Regions from separate parts of the Paenibacillus sp. FSL H8-0315 genome, predicted to be linked through region 2. Evidence: predicted binding sites of a transcription regulator. Region 2 holds the regulator's gene; each other region holds the start of a gene.
The links. Region 2 encodes Rex, which represses fermentation and respiration genes when NADH is low (regulators of the CRP and FNR family bind a similar motif). Its sites were predicted from a motif close to TTGTGAAATATTTCACAA; they were not measured.
Positions count from the first base shown of each region.

Region 1: the regulator Rex is predicted to act here: its motif matches at 5,204-5,221, upstream of pflB (formate C-acetyltransferase).
Region 3: the regulator Rex is predicted to act here: its motif matches at 4,918-4,935, upstream of MHB56_RS17900 (flavocytochrome c).

Region 1 covers NZ_JBBOTA010000001.1:1,382,087-1,392,844, reverse strand. The annotation lists gene MHB56_RS06075 (carbohydrate ABC transporter permease) at 1-430, shown strand, start outside; gene MHB56_RS06070 (ABC transporter substrate-binding protein) at 563-2,029, shown strand; gene adhE (bifunctional acetaldehyde-CoA/alcohol dehydrogenase) at 2,438-5,059, shown strand; gene pflB (formate C-acetyltransferase) at 5,312-7,573, shown strand; gene pflA (pyruvate formate-lyase-activating protein) at 7,790-8,527, shown strand; gene MHB56_RS06050 (extracellular solute-binding protein) at 8,964-10,370, shown strand; gene MHB56_RS06045 (carbohydrate ABC transporter permease) at 10,499-10,758, shown strand, end outside.
Region 2 covers NZ_JBBOTA010000001.1:1,113,829-1,124,586, reverse strand. The annotation lists gene MHB56_RS04835 (CCA tRNA nucleotidyltransferase) at 1-1,048, shown strand, start outside; gene MHB56_RS04830 (biotin--[acetyl-CoA-carboxylase] ligase) at 1,038-1,838, shown strand; gene panB (3-methyl-2-oxobutanoate hydroxymethyltransferase) at 2,175-3,041, shown strand; gene panC (pantoate--beta-alanine ligase) at 3,042-3,932, shown strand; gene panD (aspartate 1-decarboxylase) at 3,925-4,308, shown strand; gene MHB56_RS04810 (tetratricopeptide repeat protein) at 4,420-5,061, shown strand; gene dinG (ATP-dependent DNA helicase DinG) at 5,188-8,049, shown strand; gene MHB56_RS04800 (redox-sensing transcriptional repressor Rex) at 8,186-8,839, shown strand; gene MHB56_RS04795 (amidohydrolase) at 8,826-10,127, shown strand; gene MHB56_RS04790 (cell wall elongation regulator TseB-like domain-containing protein) at 10,300-10,758, shown strand, end outside.
Region 3 covers NZ_JBBOTA010000001.1:4,108,072-4,118,829, reverse strand. The annotation lists gene scfB (thioether cross-link-forming SCIFF peptide maturase) at 1-1,328, opposite strand, end outside; gene scfA (six-cysteine ranthipeptide SCIFF) at 1,451-1,600, opposite strand; partial or broken gene MHB56_RS17915 (SF0329 family protein) at 1,991-2,365, opposite strand; gene MHB56_RS17910 (response regulator transcription factor) at 2,421-3,203, opposite strand; gene MHB56_RS17905 (histidine kinase) at 3,178-4,764, opposite strand; gene MHB56_RS17900 (flavocytochrome c) at 5,037-6,827, shown strand; gene rlmD (23S rRNA (uracil(1939)-C(5))-methyltransferase RlmD) at 7,433-8,983, opposite strand; gene MHB56_RS17890 (diacylglycerol kinase) at 9,047-9,937, opposite strand; gene MHB56_RS17885 (sirohydrochlorin chelatase) at 10,168-10,758, opposite strand, start outside.

The DNA of each region.
Region 1 (10,758 bases), 270 kb from region 2:
ATTACTGAATCAGTACGCTGCCTTTTGGCTGCCGGCTGGTGCGAATACATTCTATTTTCTACTCCTAAAGAACTTTTTTGATGGGATACATCCTGAAATTTTTGAAGCCGCGCGGATCGACGGTTCCTCTGAGCCGAGAAGCTTTTTCTCCATTGCAGTGCCATTGTCGGTTCCGATATTTGCTACGCTGGCGATCTTTATCTTTTCTACTGCATGGAATGACTGGTTCTGGCCATCTCTGGTTATGCACAGTGAAGAGAAATATACGCTCGCGACAGCAATCTATAAATACGTTATTAATGTAAAGGCACTTAATACGAATATTAAATTCGCTATCCTATTTATCGTATCGTTGCCGCCGATCCTTGTCTTCCTGATCTTCCAAAAGTTCATTATGCGTGGCGTCGCATTATCAGCAGTTAAGGGATAAGCGCAGATCGACCGATTTAGTCACGGATCGTAAACATGCACATGAAAGGAATATAAATGCACCTCGTTTGTAAACGATTTCTCTTTTATGATCGATATGTAAGATAACTATGAATTGAAAAGGGGAGTTTCAATGCGTAAGTACTCTAGCGTGCTACTAAGCCTCCTTGTGGCCGGATCATTGTTAACCGCATGCGGCGGTAACAACAATAACGGAAACACAACAGGAAACAAGGAAGGGGAAGCGACTACTGCGCCAACGAATGCTGCAACAGATAATGCTGGCAGTGCTACAGCAGCGCCAACTGATGATATCACACAAAGAAAAGTGACCATCAAAATTCACTATCCAACCCCTGACCTAACCGAAGTTAGAGCACAGGAAGATGACAAGATCAAACGTTTCCAAGAGGAGTATCCGAATGTTGAAATCGTCAAAGACGATTGGCAGTACAATGTAAGTGAAATCGGCATCAAAATGGCAGCGAATGAAGCTCCAACCTTCTTTAACACTTACGCTACAGAAGCAAAATTCCTAGTTGAAAAAGGCTGGGTAGCTGACATTACGGATCTGTGGAATAAATACGAATTTAAGGATCAAATTAACCCGGTTCTCCAAAACCAATTTATCATTGACGGAAAAGTATTCGGCGTAACTCAAAAGGGTTATGTAACAACCACAATGATCAACAAAAAAATGCTGGATGAAAAAGGCGTTGCTGTTCCATCTATGGATTGGACTTGGGATGATATGCTGAATACCGCGAAAGGCGTAGCTGATACCAAAAAAGGGATTTCCGGTATTGCTCCAATGGGTAAAGGGAATGAAGCAGGCTGGAACTGGACCAACTTCCTGTTCGAGGCTGGCGGTGAAATTCAGAAGATTGAAGGCGGTAAGGTTGTAGCTACTTTTAATTCTGAGGCTGGGATTAAAGCGCTGGATTTCTACAAGAAACTTAGATGGGAAGCAAACGCGATTCCTCAGGACTGGGCACTGGGCTGGGGCGATGCTGTAGGCGCATTCCAACAAAGTCGTACAGCAATGGTAATGGCTGGTTCTGACGGTGTTATTGAGCAAGCGTTGAATCAAGGCGGTCTGAAACCAGAAGATGTACTTACGTATCCAATGCCTGCGATGGAAAAAGGCGGAAAACACACTGGGGTACTTGGTGGTGACTACCTTGTAATCAATCCAAATGCAACACCAGACGAGCAAGAAATGGCATTCCGTTATATTACATTTGATTACTTCTCCGATAAAGGTCTAGAAGCACTGGATGCAGTTCTGCAACAACGTACAACGGATGGCAAATACTTTATTCCGCCGCTCTTAGATTACTATTCTGCAGATTCTGACTTCGGCAAGAAAACAAAAGCTGTGTATGATAAATATACAAATGTATATCAATACAGCCCTGATATTTTAGGCTTGCTGGACGGTAAACCGGAAGCGCAATACAATACACAGGACTACTACGCAACCATGTCCAATGTAATTCAAGAGCTGTTCTCCAAAAAAGGAACAGATTCTAAGACACAGCTTGAAGCTGCTGCCAAAACAGTGCAAGAGAAATTCTTCGATACAATTAAAGTAGAATAGGCAAGGAAGGACAGAACCGGCTCCTTTAGGAGTCGGTTTTTTTATGTTTATATTATTGATATTTTTATAAATCAACCCAACGGATGGCTTCCGACTATTTTTTAGAGGGTCATGAGAAAAATAGAGTGTCAACAAAATTAGATTTGTATTTTTAAAATATTTTTGCGAGCGAAAAGGTAGAAAATGGGTATCGGTTCTTGTCTTTTTAAACATAAACTTTAGATTTAAGGAATAATAAAGCACAAATAATGGTAAAAAACCTATAATATGATCGAATGAAAGCGCTTTGAAAACAAATCAAAAAAACTTTATACTTTGTGAAAGATTTCACTATACAAGGTGGAAATGATGTGATAAGATAAATGTGTAGAGAAAAACAACCTAAAAATTGACAGGAGGACGAGGGAGATGGCAGTTAAGAACGAAGTCGCCGCCCAAGTTAAACAAACTACCGCTGAAGAGTATATTCAGACTTTGGTGGATAAAGCGAAAAAAGCACATGAGGCATTCATGGCGCTGGATCAAGAGCAAGTTGACACAATCGTTCATGCAATGGCGTTGGCTGGACTCGACAAACATATGTACCTCGCTAAATTGGCTGTAGAAGAAACTGGCCGCGGGGTTTACGAAGACAAAATTACTAAAAACATCTTCTCGACAGAATATATCTGGCACGGAATTAAATACGATAAAACAGTAGGCGTTATTGAAGACAATGCTTATGAAAGCTTCCAAAAAATTGCTGAGCCCGTCGGAATTGTAATGGGTATCACACCGGTAACCAACCCTACATCCACCACGATGTTTAAAGCGTTGATTGCGATTAAGACACGGAACCCTATTATATTCGGTTTCCACCCATCTGCGCAAGAGTGTAGTGCAGCAGCTGCTAGAATTCTTCATGATGCGGCTGTAAAAGCTGGCGCACCTGAGAATTGTATCCAATGGATTGAAATGCCAACGATGGACAAAACAAACGCTTTGATGAACAACCCTGACGTTGCACTTATTCTCGCAACAGGCGGTTCTGCAATGGTAAAAGCAGCTTATAGCTGTGGTAAACCAGCTCTTGGCGTAGGTCCTGGTAACGTACCTGCATTCATCGAAAAGAGCGCGGATATCGATCAAGCCGTAACGGACATCATTCTTTCCAAAACATTTGATAATGGTATGATCTGTGCTTCCGAGCAAGCTGTTATTATCGAAGAACCAATCTTCGATCAAGTGAAAAAGAAAATGATCGCTAATGGCTGCTACTTTGTTAACAAAGAAGAAGCTGCCAAACTTACTAGCGGCGCTATGAACGTTGATAAATGTGCGGTTAATCCAGCAATCGTTGGACAATCCGCAGTGAAAATTGCTGAAATGTGCGGCATTCAAGTTCCTGCCGGCACTAAGATTCTGGTAGCAGAACTTGAAGGTGTAGGCACTAAATATCCATTGTCCGCTGAAAAATTGAGTCCTGTGCTTGCTTGCTACAAAGTTAAAAACGCAGATCAAGGTATTGAACGCGCAGCACAAGTTGTTGAATTTGGTGGTATGGGCCATAGTTCGGCTATCCACTCCAACAACGAAGAAGTAATCATGAAGTTCTCTAACCGTCTGCAAACAGGACGTATTCTCGTTAACTCGCCTTCCACTCATGGTGCGATCGGCGATATCTATAACACTAACATCCCTTCGTTGACGCTGGGCTGCGGATCTTATGGTCGTAACTCCGTGTCGCAAAACGTTACAGCAATCAATTTGATCAACGTGAAAAGGGTGAATCGTCGTACCGTGAATATGCAATGGTTTAAAGTACCTGACAAGATCTATTTCGAAAAAGGCGCTACTCAGTACCTGACCAAAATGCCTGATATCACACGTGTCGCAATTATCACTGACCCAATGATGGTTAAGCTTGGATATGTTGAGAGAGTTGAACATTACCTGCGTCAACGCCAAACTCCTGTAGCGATCGAAGTGTTCTCGGAAGTTGAACCAGATCCATCGACAACTACAGTTGAAAAAGGTACAGCAATGATGAACAGATTCCAACCGGACTGCATCATCGCACTTGGCGGTGGTTCCCCAATGGATGCTGCAAAAGGAATGTGGTTATTCTATGAACATCCAGACGCTGACTTTAACGGTCTGAAACAAAAATTCATGGATATCCGTAAACGGGTTTACAAATTCCCTAAACTTGGAAACAAAGCTAAGTTTGTAGCGATTCCAACTACTTCGGGTACGGGTTCGGAAGTAACATCTTTCGCAGTTATTACCGATAAAACAACTGAACAACACACTAAATATCCTTTGGCTGACTACGAGCTAACTCCAGACGTAGCTATCATTGATCCAGAGTTCGTATATAGCTTGCCAAAAACTGCTGTAGCTGATACAGGTATGGACGTATTGACACATGCCATCGAAGCTTATGTATCTGTTATGGCGAGTGACTACACGGATGGTCTGGCAATTAAAGCAATCCAATTGGTATTCCAATACCTTGAAAAATCGGCTCTTGAAGGCGACAGAGTTGCCCGTGAAAAAATGCATAACGCATCAACACTTGCTGGTATGGCCTTTGCTAATGCTTTCCTGGGTATTAACCACAGCTTGGCGCATAAATGGGGCGGTCAATATCACACTGCTCACGGTCGTACTAATGCGATCCTTATGCCACACGTTATTCGTTACAATGCTAAGAAACCTACGAAGTTCGCTTCGTTCCCTAAATATTCACACTTCGTAGCTGACGAGCGTTATGCAGAAATCGCCCGTATTCTGGGATTGCCAGCTCGCACAACTGAAGAAGGTGTAACTAGCCTGATCAATGCTATTCGCGACATGAACAAAAAACTGGGTATCGAAGAATCCTTCCAACAATTGGGCTTTGATCCTAAGGATTTTGAATCCCGTGTAGATTACTTGGCTGACCGTGCATTTGAAGATCAATGTACAACTGCCAATCCTAAGCTGCCACTGGTATCTGAACTTGCAGATGTATACCGTAATGCTTTCTACGGAAGATTTGATAATTAATATTTGGTTAAGTAGATAATAGGATGGTTGTGGATTAGATATAAGTGACAAATATCACCCGAAAGGTGATATTTGTCACAGTCTATTTATAGAAAATAAACTAAAATGTTTATATAAACAACGGTCCCATACATGGAACAATGATTGTGAATTTTCGAACAACCATATCTTTCTTGGGATCACGAGACACGGGATCAACCTTCAAGCCCGCGATCTCTACAAATATTATAAATATAGATGGAGGGATTTAGCATGTCGGTGATTGAAAAAGATGTACAAGAAGTGAAATCCGGTTGGAGAAGTTTTACAAAAGGTAAATGGTCCAGAAAAGTTGACGTTAACAACTTTATCGCAAGTAACATTAAGCCTTATGAGGGAAATGAAGAATTCCTCGTAGGACCTACTAGTAACACAACTGAACTGTGGAAGATTATTTCCCAATTGAGCAAGGAAGAAAGAGAAAGAGGCGGCGTATGGGATGTTTCCCTAGATACTGTCTCCACAATTACTTCACATGCTCCAGGCTACATTGATAAAGACAAGGAACAAATTGTAGGTGTGCAGACTGACGCTCCTTTCAAACGTTCCATCCAGCCATTCGGCGGGATCAAGATGATGGTTGATGCTACGAAAGCTTATGGCTTCGAGCTTCCACAAAACATCGTTGACATGTTTACGAACATTCGCAAAACGCATAACCAAGGCGTATTTGATGCATATACACCAGACATGAGAGCTGTGCGTAAATCCGGCGTAATTACAGGTCTTCCTGATGCTTACGGACGCGGACGCATCATCGGCGACTACCGCCGCATTGCTCTGTACGGTATTGATTTCCTCATTAAAGACAAAAAACAACAACAAACTGAGCTTGAAGTTGATTCCATGACTGAAGATATCATTCGTTTGCGTGAAGAGCTGTCCGAGCAAATTCGTGCACTTGGCGAATTGAAAGAAATGGCAGCCGCTCATGGTATGGATATTTCCAGACCAGCGACCAACTTCAAAGAAGCTACTCAATGGGTATACTTCGGATATCTGGCAGCAGTTAAAGAACAAAATGGTGCGGCGATGTCCTTGGGCCGTGTGTCCTCTTTCTTGGACATCTATGCAGAACGCGATATTGCTGAAGGTACTTTGACTGAAGAACAAGTACAAGAAATCGTCGATCATTTCGTAATGAAACTGCGTATCGTGAAATTCTTGCGTACACCTGACTATAATGATCTGTTCTCCGGCGACCCAACATGGGTAACTGAATCCATCGGTGGTATGGCTGAAGACGGAACAACTCGTGTTACCAAGAACAGCTTCCGTTTCTTGAACACCCTGTACAACTTGGGTCCAGCTCCGGAACCAAACTTAACTGTACTGTGGTCCGAAAAATTGCCTGAAGCCTTCAAAAAATATTGCGCCAAGGTTTCCATCGAAACTAGTGCAATTCAGTATGAAAATGACGATGTAATGCGTCCATACTGGGGTGAAGATTATGCAATTGCTTGCTGCGTATCTCCAATGCGTATCGGTAAACAAATGCAGTTCTTCGGCGCTCGTGCCAACCTGGCAAAAGCATTGCTGTATGCTATCAATGGTGGTATAGACGAAAAATCCGGAGCACAAGTTGGACCGGAATTCCCAGCGATCACTTCTGAATATCTGGATTATGACGAAGTAATGAAACGTTTCAAACCGATGATGGAGTGGTTGGCTAAAACTTATGTTAACACTTTGAACATCATTCACTATATGCATGACAAATATTCTTACGAACGTATCGAAATGGCGCTGCATGACCGTGACATTCTGCGTACGATGGCTTGTGGTATTGCTGGGCTGTCCGTTGCAGCTGACTCACTAAGCGCAATTAAATACGCCAAAGTAAAACCTATTCGTAACGAACAAGGTATTGCGATCGACTTCGAAACCGAAGGCGAATTCCCTTGCTACGGTAACAATGACGATGCTGTAGACAGCATCGCAGTAGAATTGGTTGAAACCTTCATGACTATGATCCGTAAAAACAAAACATATCGTGATTCTGTGCCGACTCAATCGGTACTGACCATTACTTCGAATGTAGTGTACGGTAAGAAAACAGGTACTACACCTGACGGACGTAAGAAAGGTGAACCTTTCGCACCAGGTGCTAACCCAATGCACGGACGTGACAAGAAAGGCGCCTTGGCTTCCCTGAACTCTGTAGCTAAACTGCCTTACTCCGATGCACAAGATGGTATCTCTAACACATTCTCCATCGTACCTAAGGCGCTTGGTAAAGACGAGGATTCCCGTAAGTCTAACCTGGTACACATGATGGATGGATACTTCCATAACAACGCTCAGCATTTGAATGTTAACGTATTTAACCGTGAACAGCTGATGGACGCTATGGAGCACCCAGAGAACTATCCACAATTGACTATCCGTGTATCCGGTTATGCAGTTAACTTCATCAAGCTGACTCGTGAACAACAAATGGATGTAATCAACCGTACATTCCACGGTTCGATGTAATTTGTTTCTGTCATGAAGATCTTTGAATTAGTACTACATTGAAATAATTGCAAGGAAGATACCGCCCTTGTCTCAAGGGCGGTAATATCTTGTTTGAGAATTGTTAAAATTTTAAATTTTATTGCCGCGATATAGGGATATGACAGTCTCAAGGACAGGGAGCTTCATCGTTGAAAAAGGGACTGTTAGTCTGTCGTGGCGAAAGGATGACATCCTATGATTAAAGGTCGCATACACTCTTTGGAAACCTTTGGAACCGTTGATGGACCTGGTATTCGATTTGTCTTATTTATGCAAGGCTGCTTGCTGAAATGTCAGTATTGCCATAACCCTGATACTTGGGCTTTAGATGAAGGTAAAGAAATGACTCTAGAAGAAGTACTTTCGGAGATCGAGCCATATATAAACTACTATCGTTCATCCGGTGGCGGGTTAACTGTATCCGGTGGAGAACCAACCTTGCAAGCGCAATTTGTAAAGCAGTTATTCACGGAAGTAAAAAAACGTTGGAATCTGCATACCACATTAGATAGTAATGGCTACAACGAAGGTGACAAGATTAATGACTTATTGGACGTTACAGATTTGGTTATGCTTGATCTGAAGCATATTGATGAAGAAGCGCATATCAAGTTAACCGGTAAATCCAATGATCGAACTTTGAAGCTTGCACGCTGGCTCTCAGACCATAATCGTAAGATGTGGATCCGACATGTATATGTACCTGGTATTCACGATCGTGAAGAGGATCTGATTAACTTAGGTCGTTATATTGGGACCTTAAATGGCGTCGAGAAATTCGAAATCTTACCTTATCATCAGATGGGTATCTATAAATGGGAAATGCTCGGCAAAGCTTATGAACTGGATGGAGTACCTTCTCCAACAGAAGAAGAAGTGCAACGGGCATATCGCTTGGTCGAAGAAGGTCGTAAGCAAACGGCATTGGTATAATAGATATCTATTTTTAAGAGAGACCGTACCCTCAGTGGTTGATCACTGAAGGTGCGGTTTTTTGTTATGAGGAAGTAAAAAGGGAGGGGATAAAGCTCCTCTGAGGGGGAATTTTATATTATTCCTAATAAAGACATGCTATAGTTACACGTGGTTTATGGGGTGAATGATAAATAAATATGTCAGGTAATGTGACTAGTTAGATATTTTTATTAATCGTTTCTAGAGTAAAAACAAAGTTTTGTGATAAAAAAACAAATGAATAAAGCGATTTAACATTTTTGTGTCATATAATATAACTTATTATGTAGTTGATTCCGCTTACATTAGAGATTTTTATCCCTATAGTGGATGAATCTTAACCTTACGATAATGAAGTCTGTTTTCTATAATAAGAAGTGTAAAGCACATCAATATATAGGGAGGGTCACAAGAAATGAAAAAAAGTATGACTTTGCTATTGTCCCTGATTTTCGTATCATCAGCTTTACTGACTGGTTGCGGAGGCAACAACAATGCGTCTTCTAACAAAGGAGATGGAAACGCTACCGCGACTAACTCAGCCGCTACAAATGCTCCAGCAACAGAAGAACCGGTAAATAACGAGCCATTTGAAATGACGATTCGTCACACTCAAATCGGTGCAGACAAGCAGAAACGTCTGGCTATTCTCGAAGAAGTAGTTAACAAAGTACAAGAGGATGTACCGGGTCTGACCTTTAAACTCGATGGGGTAGATTCAGATGTAAACCGTAAAGAAAAATTGCGTGGTGAAATGGCTGCGGGTAATCCACCGGAAATCTTCGATCTGTTCGGTAGCCCTGACTCCAAGATCTATGCTAAAGAAGGTAAATTACTTGACCTGACTCCAATCCTTGAGGAACTTGGAATTAAGGATAAATTCTCAAATCTTGATCCTTTCACTTATGAAGGAAAAATCTATGGATTGCCAATCGGTGGTTCTGGTGAAGGTTTCTTCTATAACAAAGAATACTATACAAGCAAGGGCTGGAAGGCTCCAACAACATTTGCTGAATTGGAACAACAATTGGCTGATATCAAGGCTGATGGAAAAGTACCTTTGGCTGGTGCATCCAAAGCTGGTTGGGTACCACTTATGTTAGCTAACCACCTGTGGTCACGTTATGCAGGTCCGGATGTAACTGCTAAATTTGCAACAGGCGAAGCTAAATGGTCTGATCCAAATGTAGTAAAAGGATTTGCGAAATACAAAGAATGGGTTGATAAAGGCTACTTCAAAAAAGGCGAACTTGGCTTTGAATATGCTGAATACACAACACAATTCACTAGTGGTGAAGCGATCCTGCTGTATGATGGTACTTGGAAATCCTCCGTATTTAAAACGGGCCAATCTGGCGAAGGTTTGATTGGTAAAGTTGGATTCTTCAACATCCCAGCAGTTGAAGGCGGAGCGGGTGACCAAACTGCATTGATGCGCGATGTGAACAATGGTTATGGTTTCTCTGCATCTGCTGAGAAAGATCCACGTCAATTGGCTGCTGTGAAATCTTTTATTAAAAACTTATTTAATGAAGAAATGCAATTGCGCGGACTTGTTGAAGATGGTGTATTGCCAGCAATGAAGATTGACCAAAACGTATTGAATGAGAATATTACTGATGATCTGATGAGCGAAATCGTAGGTGTACTTAACAACTCACAATCTTCGTTCCCAGCATTTGACTCTCTTGTTCAAGCTGATGTAACTACAGAAATTAGTAACATTCAAATTCAAAAACTGATTGGCGATCAGACGACTCCTGAGAAAATGGGCGAAGCTTTGCAAAAGGTACAAGAAGAAGCAAACGCAGCAGTTGAATAAATAGCTGCAAACTGAATGTACCCTGGTGCTAAATCCAGGGTACATTTTTAAAATCAAAGAAAATATGTGTTTGCACTTGATCTGAAGCATTCACTATTCGCCAGATGTCAAAGCAACCGGAGGTAGTCATGAATAAAGCATTAAGAAATCCAGTGGTATTTTTCCTTTTCGTTCTTCCAGCATTGATATTGTTCACGATGTTTTTCATTTACCCCATTTTTAGTTCTATTTATTACAGCTTTACTAGTTGGAACGGTGTATCGGAGACGGTTAAATCAGCCGGATTAAGTAATTATGAGAAAGCTCTAGGAGATGAACGATTCTGGATATCCGTTAAAAACAACGGTTGGTTTATTCTTTTCTCCGTATGTATACAGGTACCGTTGAT
Region 2 (10,758 bases):
TTTCGTCAACGATGTGAAGGAGGATCTTCGTCGTCGTGATTTCACGATCAACGCGATTTGCTGTGGATTAAATGGGGAACTTATTGATCCTTTTGAGGGTGAGAAGGATCTACAGCTGCAGGTGATTCGCTGTGTAGGCGATGCGGAGGAGCGGTTTGACGAAGATGCGCTTCGCATGCTTCGCTGCATTCGTTTTGCATCGGTGCTGGATTTCTCCATCGCGAAGAACACGTGGAGGGGCCTGATGCGCCAGCGGGATAAGCTGGCGCATATTGCTGTGGAGCGTGTCCGCGCGGAGCTGGACCGTATCGTCGAGGGGCCGCATCCTCTGCGCGGCCTCGGCATGCTAGCGCGCTGCGAGCTGCTGGCGCGCGGCAAAGCCCCGTTCCCCTGGACCGGAACCGATATGGCGGCTGCTGCCGCCTTAACGGCCGGGATCGGGGAACTGGAGAGCGCCCGCCTGCGGTGGGCGCTTCTCCTCCATGCCCTGAAGCAATCGGCCCAAGAGGCCGATGTGCTGCTGCGGGCATGGACGTTCTCGGGGACGACGCGGAGCGGCGTCGTCCAGGTGCTGCGGGTCCGCGAAGCTTGGACCGCTGCAATAGAGGCCATGCCGCCGGGTACGGGCGGCATGGAAGGTCTGCGGCGGCAATGGATCGCCGCCGTGCTGGCCTTCGGCGTGGAAGCTGCCGAAGCGTGGCTCTCGCTGCTGGCGATCCTGCCAGCCGCCGCACCTGCGCTTCCCGCTGTGGTTTCACCAGCGGCCTCTTCTGCCTTTTCCGTCGTGGAATCGTCAGAGGCCTCAACCTCACCTGCCACTGTAAATGTACAAGCGGCAAGAGAATGGATCGCTCAAATGCCGCTAACCAGCCTTTCAGAGCTTGAGATTACAGGCAATGAGCTGGTGGAGGCTTTGGATAAACGTCCGGGACCATGGCTAGGCAAAATGTTAAATGGACTCCTGCAAGCGGTCGCTTCAGGTGATTTACCTAACGATAAACAATTATTGCTGCTTGAAGCAAAAAGGATGGATGGACATGAGCGATGATAAAGCGCTGTCGCTAACTGAGCTGAAGCGAGAGACCTCCGCTTCGAATTGGGTAGGCGACATTCAGTTGCTGGAATCTGTGGTGTCCACTCAAGAAGAAGCTAAGTTTTTAGCGGAAAACGGCGCGCCGGAAGGGACAACAGTCATCGCGGAGGAACAGACGGGTGCCCGCGGCCGAATGGGAAGAAAGTGGTTTTCTCCCCGTGGCAAGGGCATTTGGATGAGTATTGTGTTACGGCCCCAATTACCCTTGTCGGAGACTCCGCAGCTGACATTGCTGGCTGGGGTTGCCGTCTGTAAGGCAATTCGACGGGTAACAGGTGTAGATGCCGGCATCAAATGGCCGAATGATCTGCTTGCAGGCGGTCGTAAGATTTGTGGGATTTTACTCGAATCTTCTCTAAGAGAAAGGGAGCTTCATTATTGCATTGCTGGAATTGGCATTTCCGCGAACATGACAGAGGAAGATTATCCTGATCATCTGCAGGAGGTCGCGACTTCACTTCGGATTGAGCGGGGTGGTGCTCCAGTTGACCGTTCTGAGCTGGTAAAAGCGGTTTTGGACGAGCTGGAGATGCATTACAATTTGTACATGAAGCAAGGTTTCAAACCCATCAAAGAGCTCTGGGAGTCCATGTCAGTGACTTTGGGCCGCCAGATCGCACTGAATAGCCCTCAGGGGCGTTCTGAAGGTGTGGTAGTAGGTTTGGATGAAATAGGTGGTCTGCTGCTTAAAAACAGCTTGGGAGAGATCTCTAACGTATGCTCAGGTGAGATTGAACTTTTATAATATTTTTTATATGACAAGGGTATCATCCCTTGTCATATTTTTTTCGTGTAATTCCGAGCTTTTTTTGTTATACTATGGGTCGGAGGCGGTATCGTTTAACGAACTGTACTCTTGAACTGAAGAACTTTTTTATATTTTTATTATTGGAAATACCTTCATAACTGCGTTTGACGGTTACGTTGGATTCTGCTCTGAGCCGTAAGGACCGAGACAGAAGGGACGATCGCAAGTGACTCTTTTTTGCCCTTCGGACCTTTTTAGCAAATGATTGCTAAAAGGTTTTTTTGTTGCGATTTTTACGGGCAGGTTACTTAAAAAAGGAGGACGAAAAGAGAAATGGCAAACAAACAAGCGCTAAATATTGTAAAAATGAAAAAAATGAAAGCAGAAGGTGTGCCCCTGAGCATGCTGACCGCTTATGATTATCCGTCTGCAGTTCTTGCAGAAGAAGCAGGTATCGACCTTATTTTGGTTGGTGACTCTCTTGGGAATGTAGTCCTTGGATACGATACAACTTTACCGGTAACGATTGAAGATATGGTGTACCATACCCGCTCGGTAACCCGAGGAGCACAAAGCACCTTTATCGTGGCCGATATGCCATTTATGACTTATCACGGAAGTGTAGATGAAACTCTGCGGGGAGTGCGCAGATTAATGCAGGAAGGGCGGGCTCATGCCGTCAAAATGGAAGGCGGACTCGAGATTTGTGAGACTGTAGCTACGGTTGTAGCTGCGGGAGTCCCTGTACTGGGACATATCGGGCTTACGCCTCAATCCGTGAATATGATTGGTGGCTACCGGATTCAAGGCAAAGATGCCAAAGATGCTCAACGTCTGATGGATGAAGCTAAGGCGCTTGAGGCCGCAGGTGCTTTTGCAATCGTTCTGGAGCTGGTAACGGAAGAAGTAGCCCAAGCGATCTCTGAAGCGCTTAGCATCCCAACCATTGGGATCGGTGCAGGCCGTTACTGTGATGGACAGGTATTGGTTTTCCATGATTTGCTGCGGTATGCCTCACCTTACCGTGAGAAACGTTTTGTCAAAACCTATGCGGAAGTGGGTAATGTAATCCGTGAGGGCATCAGCCAATATGTGAAGGAAGTGAAGGAACGTTCCTTCCCAGATGAAGACCACGTTTTTAATGCAGATGAAACGGTTTTGGAATCTTTATATGGCGCTGCAAGAAAGGAAGGGAAATAAATGAGAGTCGTCAGAAGCATTGAGCAGCTGCGCGAAGCTTTGGAGTATATGAGACAAGGTGGCCACGCCCCGATTGGGTTCGTTCCTACAATGGGATATTTGCATGACGGACATGCCAGTCTGCTTCGCCGGGCTGGAGAAATGAGCAACACAGTGGTAATGAGCATTTTTGTGAATCCTTTGCAATTCGGGCCAAACGAGGATTATGATTCCTATCCGCGTGACGAGCGTCGTGATTTGGAACTCGCTGAACGTGAGGGAGTAGATATTGTATTTATCCCCAGTGTGGAAGAAATGTATCCGCAGCCTACTCGGACTACGGTCTCGGTCTCGGGACTTACTACCCGGCTTTGTGGGGCTTCCCGCCCTGGGCATTTTGATGGTGTAACCACAGTGGTTAATAAATTCTTCAATATCGTACAGCCGGATTATGCTTTCTTTGGGCTGAAGGATGCTCAACAAGTTGCTGTGCTTCGCCGAATGGTGTACGATCTTAATATGAATGTCGAAATTATTCCTTGTCCGATCGTTCGTGAAGGGGATGGACTTGCACTTAGCTCACGTAACGTATTCTTGTCTCCAGAGGAGCGTAGTCAGGCATTGGTGTTATCTCGTTCCTTACGTGAAGCACGTCAGTCCATTGAAGAAGGAAAAGTAACAACCGTTGCTGAAGTGCGGGAATTGTTGACATCGGTTATTTCCAGCTCTCCTTTAGCGGTGATTGATTACGCGGAGATCTTAACATTCCCGGATCTTGAAGGATTAGAGGATGAAGCTCTTTTATCAGAAGTGGATGGGGAAATTATTATAGCGCTCGCCGTAAAGTTTGGCAGAACACGCTTGATTGATAATAATGTATTTATTCCAAAGGAGGTTGCTGCACTTGTTTAGACATATGATGAAATCCAAAATTCACCGCGCAACAGTAACGGAAGCGAATTTGAACTATGTGGGCAGTATTACCATTGATGAGAGCTTGATGGAAGCCGCGGACATTCTTGAGAATGAAAAAGTTCAAATTGTGGATAACAATAATGGTTCGCGACTGGAAACCTATGTAATCCCTGGACCGCGTGGAAGCGGAGTGATCTGTCTTAATGGTGCCGCAGCTCGTCTTGTTCAGCCGGGCGATACAGTAATTATCATTTCGTATGCGATGTTGTCCTCGGAAGAACTGGAGTCACATAAGCCAACGGTGGTATTCGTGGATGAGAATAACAAACCAGTGAAGCTGGCTGATCATGAATTGCATGCTACAATCGCTTAATGTATGGACTTACGCCATGTAATGAATGGCAGGGATGAAAGACCCCGATCTCGCAGAAAATGAAGTCAGGCAAGCTGAACTGATTTCATCTTCAGTAAGGGGGGATCGCCCATGTTTCAACATTTGTTTGCTGAAATGAACAAGGTGCTTCAGGAGATCGTAACAGATTACCCTACAGCGGAGGGTGCCCGCCGGAACGAGCTTTTATGCAATTATAATATGCTGCATAGACTGAGCGATAAAGTGATGGATGAATGGCTCGCTTTCGCTGAGAAGCTTAGTTCCTTTCGCGAAAGTGCGGATTTTACAGCAGTTGTCGAAGAGGAAGTGCCGGAACAGGAAGCACCAGAGCTGTGTATGGATTCCTTTGTAAGAGGTCAGGGGTATTATAAGCTGCTGATGTATGGAAAGTGTATTGATCAGTTTAAAGAAGTTATTGCGCAATACCCGGATAGCTTGGCTGCTCGATTATATTTAGCCATCTCTTATCTGCAGGAAGGTGACGGTGAGTCCGCTTGGAGTCATCTGAACCATATGCTGGGCTTGATACGGGAAACCAAGCTGAAAGCCATGGTTTATAATGCTTTAGGCTGCATACGAGCCTCACAGGAACGTTTCGATGAAGCGCAGGAATTGTTTGATCTTGCTTTGCAGCATGACCCTGCGCTTCCGGAACCAAACGTTAACTTAGAGGTATGCCGCCGTCGTGGAGGGAAGCTGCACTTTGGAAATCAGCTGGTTTCCCTTTTGTAAAAGAATAACGGTTTTGGAAATTTCCATTCAAGCGATGCATCCCCTGAACCAGTGGTGTGCATCGCCTTTTTTCGCAACTTCTGTTATGCTGATTAAGAGTCTCAATTGAAAGGGAATAGAATTATAATGAAATTTGCCGTGCTTGATTTTGAAACAACAGGAACCCAATCCGTGGGTGAAATTATCCAGGTTGGCCTTGCAATTATAGAAGAAGACCGGTCCATCTCCCGGGTATATGGTTCCTATGTCAAGCCCGGAACGCCGATTCCTCCTTTTATAACAGGTCTGACGGGGATTACCGATGATGATGTGAAGGATGCGCCTGAGCTGGATGAGATGATGATGGAGCTTGTTCCGCTCTTGGATGATGTTGTGCTTGTAGGGCATAATGTTGCTTTCGACTTCCATTTTTTACAAAATGCTTTAGATCGTTGTGGCTATTTGCCATTTCAAGGGCGGATTTTGGATACGATTGATTTTCTCAAATTTTGCTTTCCTTCGCTCACATCTTATCAGCTAGGCTCTGTCAGTGCTCATTTTGGAGTGACGCATGATCGTCCGCATCAGGCAGATAGTGATGCACTTGCGACTGCTTTAGTGCTGTTGAAATGTCTTGAGGAGCTCTACGAGCTGCCGCTGCTTACGATCCAGAGACTCTGTGAGCTGTTTACCGAAGAGGATAGTGATCTGGGCTGGTACTTTGATGGTCTGCTGCGAGAGCGGGAAGCGGAGACGCTACAGCCCGAAGGTGATCTGACTTTCTATCGTCAATTAGCGCTTGCAGTAGGAGACTGGACGGAGTTAGCGCCACCTAGAGATGAGCATGCTGAGAATCCGCTAGCGAATTTATCTTTTACTGATTATATGGACGAAGTAACCAAACGACTTAAAGACACATTACCGCAGTATGAAAGCCGGGAAGCTCAGGATATTATGATCAATGAGGTGATGACGGCACTTGCCGAAGACAAACACCTACTGATCGAAGCGGGCACAGGAACCGGTAAATCGCTCGGTTATTTGTTGCCTGCCATTTATCAAAGCGTTCGCACCAATGAAAAAGTCATGGTCAGCACTCATACTATTAATCTGCAGGACCAATTGCGCGAGCGGGATATCCCTTTGTTAACGCAGGTAGTTCCTTTTCCGTTTAAAGCTGCTATTTTTAAGGGAAGAGGACATTATTTGTGTCTGCGTAAGTTTGAGCATAAAATTAATAAAAAGGACTTTATAAGCCCAAGGGAAGATGCGCTTACTGCCGCTCAGATGATCGTATGGCTCACTCAAAGTGAATCAGGGGATGATGAAGAGCTGAATTTAAGCGGCCGGGGTGGTGATTTCTGGGAGACGGTGGCAAGCGATACCGACTCCTGTCTGGGCCGTTCCTGTCCGTGGTTCCGCAAATGTTATTATCATAGGGCTAAGCATGAAGCTGGGATTGCTGACGTGGTCATTACAAACCACTCTAAGCTATTCGCAGATGTTAAGGCTGGGCACCAGCTGCTTCCGGCTTACGAGCATCTTGTCATTGATGAAGCACATCATTTAGAAGATGTGGCTGGTAAACATCTTGGCATGCATATGAAGCATTTCACTGTGGCACACACGTTATCGCGACTGTATAAAGATAGCCGAAACGGACAGCTTCCTGCTCTGCGCCAGATATTACAGTCGTCAGGCAGTGAAGAGGCTTCAGAATGGAGCGGAGTCATCGATCGGATTTACCCGGATCTGCTTACCGTCAAAGAAACCTGGGATGCACTCAGCGACAAGCTGTTCAGCCTTTTGCCGGAACGCAGTGATGCAGGGGCGGGGGAAGCGGGACAACTGGTTATGCGGTTGCTTCCCGCCCGTAAGCCGAAGGATTGGGATGAATTAGTTGCGCTAGAGAACACTATGAATCTGACGTTAAGCGACATCATCCGTAAGGGTGATAAAATGCTTAACGAGATGCGTGACCAGGAAAGCCAATCCTCAGCAGACAGTCTTGTTACTGATATTAGCGGTTTATTTAAGGATTTGGCTTCCATCCGTGAGCAAGTAAGATTCTTTATGGGGCTGAATGACGATAATGTAGTATATTGGCTGGAGGCAAATGGAAATTACCGCAGCAAATCACTACAGCTGTATGCCGTCCCTGTGGATGTTAGCAGCCAGCTTAAAGAGTTGTTCTTCGATAAGAAAAAAAGCATCGTGCTTACCTCGGCGACGCTGTCTGTAGATAAATCTTTTCAATTTATGATTGATAATCTCGGACTTAACGAAGCTGCGGAAGAGGGACGTCTAATGACCTCACTCCTTCCATCTCCCTTTAAGTATCGTGAGCAGGCACTGTTAGTTATACCGCGTGATTTTCCTAGTGTGAAGGGCAGTGTGGGCGATGCTCGATTTGTCGATACACTCGTACAGTCATTATCGGAAGCTGCTAAAACAACACGTGGGCGGATGCTGGTTCTGTTTACTTCTTATAAAATGCTGCGTCAGGTATATGATCCGCTTAAAGAGGCTTTGGCCTCACAAGAGATTACGGTGCTTGGTCAAGGCGTGGAAGGTGGCAGCCGGAGTAAGCTGATCCGCCGCTTTCAGGACAGTGCAGCATCCGTTCTGCTGGGGACGAGCAGCTTCTGGGAAGGTGTAGATATTCCAGGTGAAGCACTGACTTGCCTGGCCATCGTGAGACTTCCGTTTCAACCGCCGAATCACCCGTTGGCGGAAGCGAAGTCGGAGTTATTGCAGGCCCAGAAGAAGAATCCGTTCATGAAATTATCTGTTCCTCAAGCGGTTATTCGTTTTAAGCAGGGATTCGGAAGACTGGTTCGCACGGCGCAGGATCGCGGAATAGTTATTGTTTATGATACAAGGGTTATTGAATCTCATTACGGAAAGTATTTCCTTTATTCATTGCCTGGTCCCAAAATGGAGCATATGCTTACTGATCAAATGGTCCCTCGCATAGCGGAATGGCTAGAGGATGGCGGCGCTTCTTAAAACGCTCGTCTTCAGTTTAGCTTTAGCTCCTCCTTATCCTTAAGGGCGGTCTGTTACAGTACCGCCCTTAGTAAGGAGAGGTAGACGTTTGAATATGGATTTACACAAGAACATTATTATTTTTAGGAGGAAAAATATGAAATCGGATAAAATATCAGAAGCCGTTGTTCGCAGACTACCTGTGTACTTGCGTTTTTTGAATGATCTCCAGAATCGCGAAATATTAACAGTTTCCTCTCAGGAACTTGGACAAAAGCTTGATCTTAATCCCGCACAGATTCGTAAGGATTTAGCATATTTTGGTGACTTCGGCAGAAAAGGTATCGGCTACGATGTAACGTATCTTATTGAGAAAATCCGTCATATCCTAAAGCTGGATCAACAGCTTAATGTAGCTTTAGTTGGAGCAGGTAATCTCGGACATGCCTTGTCTAATTACAATGCATATCTTAAAGATACTATGAAAATCACGGCTATATTTGATTCGTACGCTCCTAAGGTTGGACGTAAGATCAACTCCCTTACTGTGCAACCGATGGATGAACTAGGCAGCACGATTCGTGAGCAAGGTATTCGCATTGCCATTATTACCGTACCTGATTCAGAAGCTCAAAATGTAGCAGATATTCTCATTTCTTCTGGGATTGAAGCGATTTTGAACTTTGCCCCTGTGATTCTGAAGACACCACCGAATATCCGGGTGCATGCAGCTGATTTTACAACTGATCTGCAAAGTCTTGCTTATTACTTGCGGGATGGAAAGGAAGAAAGCGAACATGAACAACAATAAAACGATAATTAAGGGCGGGTATTTTCTGACTCCGGGAACGGATGAGCCGGTTCTGAGTGGATATATGACTATTGAAGATGATTTAATCACTTACATAGGAAAAGAAGAGCCTCAGATGGAAGCTGGAGTGCAAGTGGTTGATGGCAGCCGTCTGCTGTTCATGCCTGGACTTGTAAACACACATGGTCATGCGGCGATGTCTTTGCTGCGTGGATATGGAGATGATTTAGCGCTACAAGTGTGGCTTCAGGAGAAGATGTGGCCGATGGAGGAAAAGTTCACCGGTGATGATGTATACTGGGGAACCTCCTTATCTGTATTGGAAATGCTGAAGGGTGGAACTACGACCTTCCTCGATATGTATGATCATATGGACCGAGTAGCCGAGGTAGCTGAGTTATCAGGTATCCGTTCCGTATTGATGCGTGGTGTGATCGGGTTATGTCCAGAGGATGTACAGAATCACAAGCTTGCGGAAGCGATTTCTTTTGCCCGTAACTGGCATGGAAAGGCTGACGGTAGAATTACTACTATGATCTCGCCACATGCCCCTTATACTTGCCCTCCGGACTTCCTGGTTAAGTTCGTGCAGGCAGCGCATGATCTGGATTTACCGATGCATACGCATATGTCCGAAACGAAACGTGAAGTGGAACAAAATGTGGCGGATTACGGGTTGCGTCCTGTAGCTCACTTAGAGAAGCTTGGAATGTTCACACGTCCCTCGATAGTTGCACATGGTGTTCATTTAAATGATGAAGAGATTGAGATCTTGGCTCGCCATAATGTGGGTGTATCTCATAATCCGGGCAGTAATTTGAAGCTGGCTAGCGGAGTGGCTCGGGTTACTGATCTTCTAAAAGCTGGTGTGAAGGTGTCTCTTGGCACGGATGGCGCGGCAAGCAACAATAACTTGGATATGTTTGAAGAGATGCGGCTTGCAGCTCTCATTCATAAGGGTGTCAGCGGTGATCCAACGGCTGTTCCAGCTCCAGAGGCTCTGCGTATGGCTACAGAATATGGCGCACAGTCCATCTTTTTAAATAATGTAGGCAGACTTGCTGTAGGGATGAAAGCTGATTTCATTGCTATTGATATCGATCAGCCGCATTTGCTGCCACACACAGATCTGTTGTCTCATGCAGTTTACTCTGCTAGCGCTAAGGATGTTGAGCATGTGTGGGTGAATGGTAAACAGGTCATCAAGCATGGACAATGCTTAACCCTGGATGAGGAAGCTATCCGGCGTAAAGCGCAAGAAGCCTTCGAAGGTTTATTGAAGCGTTAAGTCTGGAGAATAACGAATAAATAATAGGCTGCGACTTTTTGCTTTTAGCAAAAGTTGCGGCCTTTTGTGCATTTTTAAGACTGGGAAAGCTAGAAAATTATGAAATTTTGGATAAACACGCGGGTGTGTTATATAATCAAAAAAGATATATTACTAGAAAGGGAGCTGTACCTTGAAGAAAAGGAAAAAATGGATCCTCCTGGGGTCAGTTCTGATTCTGCTCCTGGGGTTTGGACTTATCCAGTTCTATGCCTATATTATGAAAGATCAATGGAACGAGCGTGATATCGCTAAGGATGTTGCCAAAACCAGAGCGGGTCTAACAGAGGTAACTAAAGCACAAAAATCGGTTTGGGATGAAAATGCAGTGTACTGGGTTTTAACAGGAAAAAATGAAGCCGGGACTGCTCTTATGGTCTGGGTCCGCTTTACGGTAGATGGAAAATTTGCTGAAGGCGACGACGCAGTGTTTGCTGAGGAACTAAGTAAAGGAACCTCGGAAGCCCAAATACGCGGCATTATCAAAGCTGATCTTCCGGACATAACGATTGAACGCTTGCTGCCGGGAGTATATAACGGAGAGTATGCTTGGCAGCTTTTTTATAAACAGAGCGGTCGGTATTATTATCAA
Region 3 (10,758 bases), 3.0 Mb from region 2:
CTTTTGCGGAAGACGTCACAGCTGAAGTCATAGGTTCCGACCAAGGAACCTGTCGCGTGCAGCGCATTGGCAGGACAACCGCCGCTGCAGTAGAGTTTCGCCCAGCAGTCCTTGCATTCCGGCTTCGAGTAGCAGTTGCTCTCTTTAAATTGACATTGCAGCTCCGGTTGTGTGATGCCATCCCAGAGGTTTCCCATGCTGTATTCTTCATCCCCGACGAACTGGTGACAAGGAAAAAGCTCTCCCCAAGGGGTGACGGCAAGATATTCGGTTCCTGACCCACAGCCAGTGATTCTCTTCTGGATGCAAGGTCCTTCCGAGAGGTCTAGCATGTAGTGATAAAAGGTAAAACCCTTGCCTTGTTCACCGCGACCGATCATTTCCTTCGCGAGAATTTCGTACTGGTTGTATATCTCCGGCAGGTCCTCCTCGGTAAGTGCATAGGGCTCCTTTGGATCACAGATGACCGGTTCCATCGAAATTTTGTCAAAACCAAGGTCTGCGATATGAAATATATCGTTGGTGAAATCGACATTGTTACGAGTGTAAGTTCCTCGTACATAGTACTCTTGGTCTCCGCGCTTACGAACGAATTCCTGGAACTTCGGAAGAATATGATCATAGCTGCCTTTTCCGTTAACCGTTTGGCGAAGCCGGTCATGAACCTCTTTTCTTCCATCCAGGCTTAATACGACATTGTACATTTCCTGATTTAAAAACTCGGTGACCTCATCGTTCAGCAGCATCCCGTTCGTCGTGAAGGTGAAGCGGAACTTCTTTTTGTATTCTTGTTCTTTGCTTCTTGCATAAGCTACGATCTGTTTAACTACTTTCCAGGCCAAAAGCGGCTCACCACCGAAAAAGTCGATGTCCAGGTTGCGATGATGACCCGAATTTTCAAGCAGGTAATCGATAGCTTTTTGTCCAACCTCATAGCTCATGATCGCTCGATCTCCGTTGTACTTCCCTTGGCTGGCGAAGCAATAGTCGCATGATAGATTACAGGTATGCGCAACATTAAGACAGAGCGCCTTAACATAAGTTTTTCGTTTTTTTAAATCAAGCGAGAGGTTCTCATACTCATCTTTTGTAAAGAGCTGTCCATCATTTATAAGCTCCTCGATATCCACGATGGTTTCTCGAATGTCACTCTCAGAAATGCTGGAATCATGCTTATATTTCTCTAACATCATTGTCACGATTTGGTCGACAGAAGTTTTCTCATAAAGCGCTATAATTTCATATGCTAGGTCATCAACAACATGTACTGAGCCACTGTAAGTGTCGAGCACGATATTGTATCCATTTAGTTTATATTGATGAATCATACTTGCTAATCAAGCTCCTTTTGCACACTAGTAGAAACGGCTTTGCCATCCTTTAGAGGAAGCGTCCATTTCTTAAAAATAGCCGCCCATCAGCAGAGCAATGGGCGGTAAAATTCCGAATCCTATCTGTTCATTGCATTTTCACACTTCTGGTTTGCAACGCCGCAGGAAGTTTTACAAGCGGACTGGCAAGATGTCTGGCATGCGCCGCATCCGCCGTATTTTGCGGTATCCATCAGTTTGCGGGTGCTTAGGGTTACGATTCTTTTCACGATAAATAACTCCTTCTGTAATTTCTTGTGATCACTTTCACTTAATTTCCATGGAACATCGTAGCAACCTCACGTAAGTACGTCTATGATTCCCGTCACCTAGCAGAGTAGAGAGGGCTTAAACATAAGCATCAACGTTAATTTTCGTGCAGTCGTTCATGCTTGTGATCCTAGGATGCGGTAGCGGGAACCAGAGTCAGTGCAATACTAAAAAAGTGAAACAAAAAAGAGACGGCAATGATGCCATCTCTTTAACAACATTTTTTCTCATACTTGTCCGTAAAGTCCAATAAATATAAGGATCTCATAGCACTGTATCCTTCCTTACCAGTAGAGCGACACTCTCCACATGCGTGGGTGGACAATGTGAACAAACTTATATGAGGAGCCCTAAGACACTTCCAGACAGTTTATCTGCTCTTGACGCCTTAGTTCATAAAAATATTGCACAATTGGATGCTTTAACTTCATCTTCTCGCTCATGTTTAAAATACGCTTTTTTCCAACTCGTCTGTCCACTAAAGCTAGAATATTCAATAAGATATCGTCGCTTTCTAAGCTCTCCTCTATGGAAATAGATAAATGCTTAGTAGCTATAACAATAAAGTTCGATTTACTTAATGATGTCTGAGCTGACAAAAGCTCCTTTGCAAGTTCTGATATTTTTCTGCTTCTTGCAATGACTATTAGCCGATCCTCCGGGATGATCCCCTTACTATCTTTTCTAACCGCTTCAATTTCTTCATGGTTGATAGGAATTTGAAGATCTGAACCGAGCATAGCATCTATGGCGTGCTGCAGAGGGACGAGAATAGCCCTCCTATCCATAACCGAACGGATGCTTTTTGTACTCTAAGGGGCTTGAGCCGACTCTATTTTTAAACACACGACTAAAATAGTACTGGCTCTTATACCCTACCTTCACGGCCAGATCCCCGATTTTGATATTCGGCATTACGTCATCCAGAATCTCCTTCGCCTTCGATATCCGAAGCTCGGTGACATAGTCAAGGAATGAAGCACCGATTTCTTGCTTCATACGCTTGCTAAGATAGGTTTGGTTGATATGAAATAGCGCTGCTACTCGAGTAATAGACAGCTCCGGATCCTGATAATGACTGTCAATATACTCGGTCACTTTTTGGATAAGCACTGTTCCATCCCCTGTATACCCGGGAAGCTCCCGCTCCTTATCCACCCTGTCTTCATGTGAATGCAAAGGATATTTTACCTGAAGATGCTCATCGATCCGATGAAGCAGCTTGTTCAGATCACTCTTCGGTACAGGTTTCAATACATAATCGAATGCTTGCAGTTGCACGGCTTGACGCGCATATTCAAAGTTATCGTACCCGCTGATGATGACAACCAGAACCGACGGGCAGCGTTCGCGCAATATATTCATCAGATCGAGCCCATTCATATTCGGCATGTTGATGTCCACAAGACATACATGTGGTGGGGCTTCCTCCACCATATTCAATGCTTCGTTTGCACTTTTCGCTTCTCCTGCAACCTCAAAAAGATACGGACTCTCCTCAATGTATTGTCGCAAGCCTTTGCGAATGATCGTTTCATCATCGACGATGACAATCTTCCACATCTTCATTCCACTCCCCGTCCAAAGGTATTCGAATGACCATAACGGTAATGCCATCTTCGCTCTTCACTGCAAGGCCATATGGCACTCCGTAAGCTAGTCGAATGCGATGGTTTACACTGTATAGCCCAAAGCCTGTGGCAGAACGATCATATGTATCATCAAAAAGGGCTTGATTTATCTGCTCAAGCTTCTCTTCCGGAATCATAACCCCATTATTTTCAACCTTAATGACCAAATAATCGGCCTGTTTATATGCTGTAATCGAAATTTTGCACTTTTGATCCCCAAGTGGCTTAATCCCGTGATAAATCGCATTTTCCACCAAAGGCTGCAGTATGAAGCGAACGACTTGGCACTGAGCAAGCTTTTCATCATATCGAAGCTCGTAGTCCAGAATCTCCTCATATCGCACACCTTGAATATGAAGATAACTCTCGACATGGTACAACTCCTGATCAAGCAGAATGTAGGGACTGCCTGTGCCAAGCCCTAATCGGAAATACGCGCTAAGCGCTTCCACCATCTCCACCACATTGTCTGCTCCATGTTCCGTTGCCATCCACTGGATCGTATCCAATGTGTTGTATAAAAAGTGCGGCTTGATCTGCTCATGAATCAGTCTGAGTTCCATCTCCTTTCGGTCCTGCTCCACAGCGTATAATTGAACAAGCATGTCATTGAAGCTTCGTCCAAGATCGCCGATCTCATCCGAGCGCGTAACATCTGCTCGTATGGTTTGGTTGCCGTTCTGCACATTTTCCATTACCTGGCGAAGCGACTGAATTGGACGAATAATGGAAGAAGCAAGCAGCACCAGAAAGACGATAAACGCACTACCGATAAGAACGCCTACCAGCAATGCAGTCCGCTGGGTTTTGATCACCGCTAACGATAGACTTGAATTCGGTACTTTGAGTACTAACTTCCAGCCTTCCACATTTTGAATTGGAGCCTCAAATACACTCATGTTCTTCTTATCTGCTGTATCCTCCGCTCCATCTTCTTCACCCAGCTCTCTGCAATCGACGATAAGCTGGCCTGACTGGTCATATAGCATTACATCTTGAGCAATCTCCCTCATCTTCTTGACGGAGACGGCTGCGGCAATATAAGCTACCTCATCATTCACCGATGGATTCACGCGATAAAGAATGACGACGATTTCGGCTGCATTCGCTTTGGATACGATCGGATTGCTTACCACATAATTGGAATCTGAATTCAGCAGTTTTCGATAGTAGGGTCGGTTTAGTATCGAAAAAGGCTTGTCCCTTGCTGACCAGGAATTTCCGTGAATATCCACCACGCGTATGGATTCGTACTCTACTTTCTTCTTCGCCTCGAACTTATCGAACTCTTGCAGCAATTCATCTCGTGTCCACTGATGGTCCGAAGCTAGAGAAGCAAGCATGTCTATCTCTCCAATGCGCTGATTAAACCAATAATCAATCTGGTCGCTGCGTGCAGTAACCACTTGCTGCGTTAAGTTCTTATTCAAAGGGACAACCGTATGGTTCATCTCCAAATATATTGTTACAAGCAATGCAACGAACAGCAGCAAGAAGCAGCCTCCTGCGATTAACGTAATTTTTAAGTGAATTGATTTCATTGTAATCATAGCCCTTCACAATATCCGTTTCTTACATGCCCGAAAAAGACAAAAAAACACTAATCTGTGCAAATACATAATGCTGTACTAAATCTATAATAGGTCTTGTGCATATTTTCACATGAAATAACATTCATGTCTAGGCTAGAGATAAAGGATTTGCCTAGCAAATCTTCCTCTCCCTAGTGTATGTAACCAATCCACAACAGAATGAAGGAGATATTATGCGAACTCACACGAAAAAGCTGTTATCTATTCTACTAGTCCTCAGTCTTATGTTCACGCTTGCTGCTTGCGGCAGTAAAGATGCAGAGCCCGCTGCAGATGCAAACGGAGTTCAAGTCTTTGAAGGAGTTGGGCAAGGTAAACATGGCGATATTAAAGTACAAGTCTCCTTATTAGATAACAAGATCACTGACATTAAAGTGACAGAGCATAAGGAAAATGAAGTACTTGCAGAACCTGTTTATACGCAGCTCAAGCAAGAGGTCATGGCAACTAACAGCGCAAAAGTTGATGCCATTAGCGGATCTACAGTTACAAGCAAAGGATATCTCGAAGCCATTCAAGATGCAATTACGAAGTCTGGACTTACCCTTGTCGCTGGCGCTGCAGTCAGTGGAAGCAAAGACAAAGAAGAAGTCGAGCAAACCTATGATGTTGTCGTCATCGGTGCCGGGGGTGCTGGCTTTAGTGCGGCTATCGAAGCGAAGAGCGCTGGAGCTAATGTAGTTCTGCTCGAGAAAATGCCAGCTGTTGGCGGCAACACATTGATCTCCGGTGGTGAGATGAATGCGCCGGACAACTGGGTTGAACGTGCTCTTGGCATCACTGATGACACGGCTGACTTGTTCTATAATGATACGATGAAAGGCGGAGACAACCTCGGGGATCCAAAGATGGTTCGTATTCTTGCCGACAATGCTCTAGCATCTGCCGAATGGCTGCGCGATGATATCAAGGTAGAGTTCTTACCTGATCATCTGTTCCAATTTGGAGGCCATTCCAGAAAACGTGCGTTGATTCCTGTAGGTCATACAGGTGTTGAATTGATTACTAAGTTAAAAGCCAAAACAGACGCTGATCAAATCACAATCAAAACGAATATGAAAGCCGAAACCTTGCTGAAGGACGAAAACGGCAAAGTAACAGGTGTAACTGCGACTTCGGGTACTGGCGACAAGATCACATTCCATGCGAACAAAGGCGTCATCATCGCTACCGGTGGTTTTGGATCCAATGTAGAGATGCGTAAGAAGTATAACCCTAAAATGGATGAAAAATATATGACTACCGATACACCAGGATCTACAGGTGATGGTATCGTTATGGCAGAAACGATTGGCGCCAAACTGACAAACATGGAGAGTATTCAAACGTATCCAATCTGTAATCCTGAGACAGGTGTTATTTCTCTGGTTGCAGACTCCCGCTTCGATGGTGCGATCCTGATTAACCAAGAAGGCAAGCGCTTCGTTGAGGAATTAGAACGTCGTGACGTTATTTCTAAAGCAATTCTTGCCCAAACGGGTGGATATACGTATCAATTATGGAATCAAGGCATTGAGGATATCGGTAAAACGATCGAAGTTCATCAAGACGAATACGATCAACTCGTTAAACAAGGCTTGCTCTTTAAAGCCGATACGATTGAAGAGGCGGCTGATTTCTTCAAAATTGACGTGAACACTTTGAAAGAAACGATTAATAAAGTAAATGATTATGCGAAAACAGGTAAAGACCTTGATTTTAAACATCGCGGTGGATTGAAATCTCTTGAAAAAGGCCCTTACTACATCGAAAAAGCTGTACCCTCCGTTCACCATACAATGGGCGGCTTGGTGATCGACGAGAAGACTCGCGTATTGAATGAAAAAGGTGAAGTCATCCCTGGGCTGTTCGCTGCAGGTGAAGTAACAGGGGTCATTCATGGTGCAAACCGTCTTGGCGGTAATGCCATCGCTGATATCTTCACATTCGGCCGGATTGCAGGCCAACAAGTTGTAGCAGAGTAATCTTATTTTTTGTGTAACTGCTCTATTAATAAGTTAGCCTTAAAAACGTGCAAGATAACTTGTAGAGTGCCGGTTGACTGCTAACTTTCAAGCTGCCCTCTATGACATAGCAAACCGCCCTGTTCGCAACATTGCGAACAGGGCGGTTTATTATGGTGGAGCCTAGAGGTTACTCTCGTCTAACTCGCTGCTCTTTTATCGTTCTCCGTTAGTGGAATTAATATTGCCCATTTCTTTTCTGGTACTATCACTAAAACTATAGCAATTATTTAGTGTCTACTTGACAAGGGTTTGTCCAGTAATAATAAACTCACTACTACTTCACACCCGCGAACCCGCATTCCACCGTTGCCCGTTAAAATAAAGTCTTGCTACAAATCACGATTTTCGCCCAATTCTCTTCTCATTTTGACCGATTTCTCATGGTTTTCCCCACGTTTTTTATCACGTTTTTCTCAAGTTATAATAAAGATTTAATACTCCTATTTCCCCCTAATCGTTGATGGGGCAGGCATGGGGAGAGAAAAAGAGCAAAGACTTTATTATAACTGAGTGGAGTTGGATAGTAGTGACTTTATTATAAATGCTAAGGGTTTATTATGGGGCTACAGGTTCCTCACCAACACCGCCACCGACTCCACATGCACCGTATGCGGGAACATGTCCACCGGAGTTACCTCCACTGTCTTGTATCCGCCATCTTCGAGCACCCGCAAGTCTCTTGCCAGTGTCGATGGATTACACGACACATACACCACACGCTCCGGCTTCATCGCCAGAATCGTCTCTAACAACCGCGGATCGCAACCCTTACGCGGTGGATCGACAACGATAACATCTGCCGTAATCCCCTGCTCTTTCCAGTTAGGGATTACATCCTCAGAGGCACCAACCTCGAACACTACATTCTTCATCTCATTTAACTTCGCATTCGCCCGAGCATCCTCAATTGCCTCAGGCACAATCTCTACTCCATATACCTTGGCTGCGTGCTGTGCCAGGAAGAGGGAGATCGTACCGATGCCGCAATAGGCATCGATAACCGTTTCATTGCCAGTCAGTCCGGCGTATTCTACGGTTTTTCCGTACAGCACCTCAGTCTGTGCCGGGTTCACTTGATAGAACGAACGCGCTGAGATAGCGAACTGTACATCGCCGATGTAGTCATAGATGACGTCTCTGCCCCACAGGACGCGGGTTTCGCCACCGAAGATGACATTCGTACGCTGAGTGTTGACGTTCTGGCAGATGCTGACTACATGCGGCAGCTGTTCGCGGATGCTGCCAATCCAGGCGTCCAGATGCGGGATGTCGCGGCCGTTGGTTACGAGGACGACCATCATTTCACCGGTGCGGAAAGCTTTCTTCACGACGACATGACGCAGCAGGCCACGACCGGTTTCTTCACTATAAGCAGAGATGCCAAGTTCTCTGCCAATGTCTTTCACCTTGCGCACAACGTCATCATTATCTTCGTGCTGGATTAAGCACGTCTCCATATCGATGATACGGTGACTTCCCCGTGCGTAAAAACCGCCTACAAGGCCACCTTCGGTTACGCCAATTGGTACCTGAGCCTTGTTGCGGTAACGCCAAGGTTCGTCCATGCCGAGTGTAGGGCGAACAAGAATGCCATCTGTCTGAGCTACTCCAGCGCCATCAGTCGTACCATCCACGATGCCACCATCGTTAGCACTATCTATCTGACTCTCAACAGCTTCATTCTCTTTGCTCTTTCCGCTATCCCCGCCACCACTCACCCGAAGCTTCCCAATCCGCTCCAGGTTGTCCACCACCAGCTGCCGTTTCCACGCCAGCTGAGCAGTGTAGTCCATATGCTGCAGTTGGCAGCCGCCGCATTGGTCATAGATCTCGCAAGGCGCCGCGATGCGGGCGCTGCTCGCTTCTACTATATTCAGCAGCTTGGCGTAGCCATACTGCTTTTTGGTCTTGAGCACCCTTGCCCGGACTTTCTCTCCGGGAAGGGCTCCCTGCACAAAAAGGGTAAAGCCTTCTACGCGGCCTACCCCTTCACCTTCATGGGTCATGCCGATAATATCGAGCATAACCTCATCATTTTTATTCACAGGCAGTCCGGCGACAGGCGCCTTGCCGGCTGGGCGGCTGGTGCTGCGTCCACTGCGGTGTTTACTCATTATTTATTGTTCACTTCTTTCATTATCATCGCTGTATAATCCCACTCTTACTTTCAAACAACCCTAATTATTCTGAGCAAAAATCCGCAGATGCTGCGGTAAAATCCGAAAACGACCCGGCAGCTCTCCGCCAAGTTCTCCATCCAAGTTCAATTGGACATGCCCTGGAGAGATTACATCCATTGCATCCGTACGGAAATACACAACCTTTTTATCCTGCAAATGCTCGCCACGAAGGGCCAATCTAACCAAACGGACAAACTCTGCCAAGTTGCATTTTTTAACCGCAATAACATCTAACAGACCGTCATCGATTCGAGCGCCGGGAGCAAGCTTTTCAAAGCCGCCAACAGAATTCGTATTTGCAATCAGGAACAGCATGAACTCATCATGAATAACCTCCTGCCCATTGGCACGAATGATTAGTTCCTGAGGAGATAGGCTGACCATTTTTTCAATACCTTTTAAATAGTACGCAAGCTGCCCTATCATGGTCTTCAGCTTACTTGGAACTTCATAGGTCAGTTCGGTTAGACTGCCACCGCCTGCTATATTAATGAAATAACGATCATTGGCTTTACCGATATCAATCGGACGCGACTCTTGACGAAGGATCAAATCAACGGAATCTTCCCAATTCTTCGGGATCCCCATCGCACGTGCAAAATCATTGGTAGTCCCAAGTGGCAATACGCCAAGCGGGGGGAGATTAGGTTTCTCCGCCATACCATTGATAACCTCATTTAAAGTGCCATCCCCACCGGCTGCTATGATTAGATCATAACCGCGCTCTACTGCATCCGCAGCAGCTAACATAGCATCGCCTTCTCCGGTCGTTGCATGGCAGGAGGCTTCAATGCCACCCGTATCCAGCCGGTCCAAAATGTCGGCGAGCCGCTTCTTCATTTCTTCCCGTCCAGAAGTGGGATTATAAATCAATCTCGCAGTTTTCATTACCGGAACGCCACCTGTTTTTTATAATAGAATAACCTAATTGATTATACCTAATTCGGACCACTACAATCAATGTCAGAGGACATTTATCGTAAATATTCCATTATACAACAATTCACGACACCTTATTAGGCAAAAATAACTATATATATGTCTATGCAGCAAATCCCGTATTATCCACGGAAATGGGCACTATTTTTCATGATTAAGTGGGCTAAAAAGGAAGCTTTTTAACTCTTTTTTCGAATCTGTTCGAGGAGTGTCTCTACCTGTCTCTCAATCCAATGCGGAAGAAGCGGGTGCGGCAAAAGCGTCTGGCCAGAATACTTATAGGTTAACCCTTTTAGTCTGTTCGGAACCACATGTTTAGTGAAATAACCTTCACTCAAAAAAAGCGGCGCCACCAAAACCTCGTGACCCTGCTCCTGCCAATACTCCACTTTGCTTCTTACACTGTCCGGATTCAGCAGACCGTAATCGGCAGCTGCTACGCCGCTCACCTCACGTACACGTCCTGCCAGTGAAGAGATGCCCTGCTGCCAACGCTGGCGGAAGCCATCATAAATGCTGCCGTGACCTACCAACAGAATCGTCTCACGTTCAGGTTCCGTAGACAGCTTATGGAGCTTGTCCCAGATCATCACAGCGATGTCCGGGTCATCGTCGACAGGATAACCATAGTGAACCTTAGCCTTCACGTGGAACGGCTCTAAATCGGTCTCACGTTCAGGTGCAGGTTTAGCCCCTAGTGCATATTCTATTTCATCGACATGTGTGCTACCCGAGGAAACGAACAATGGGATCACAATTATATCTGTGAC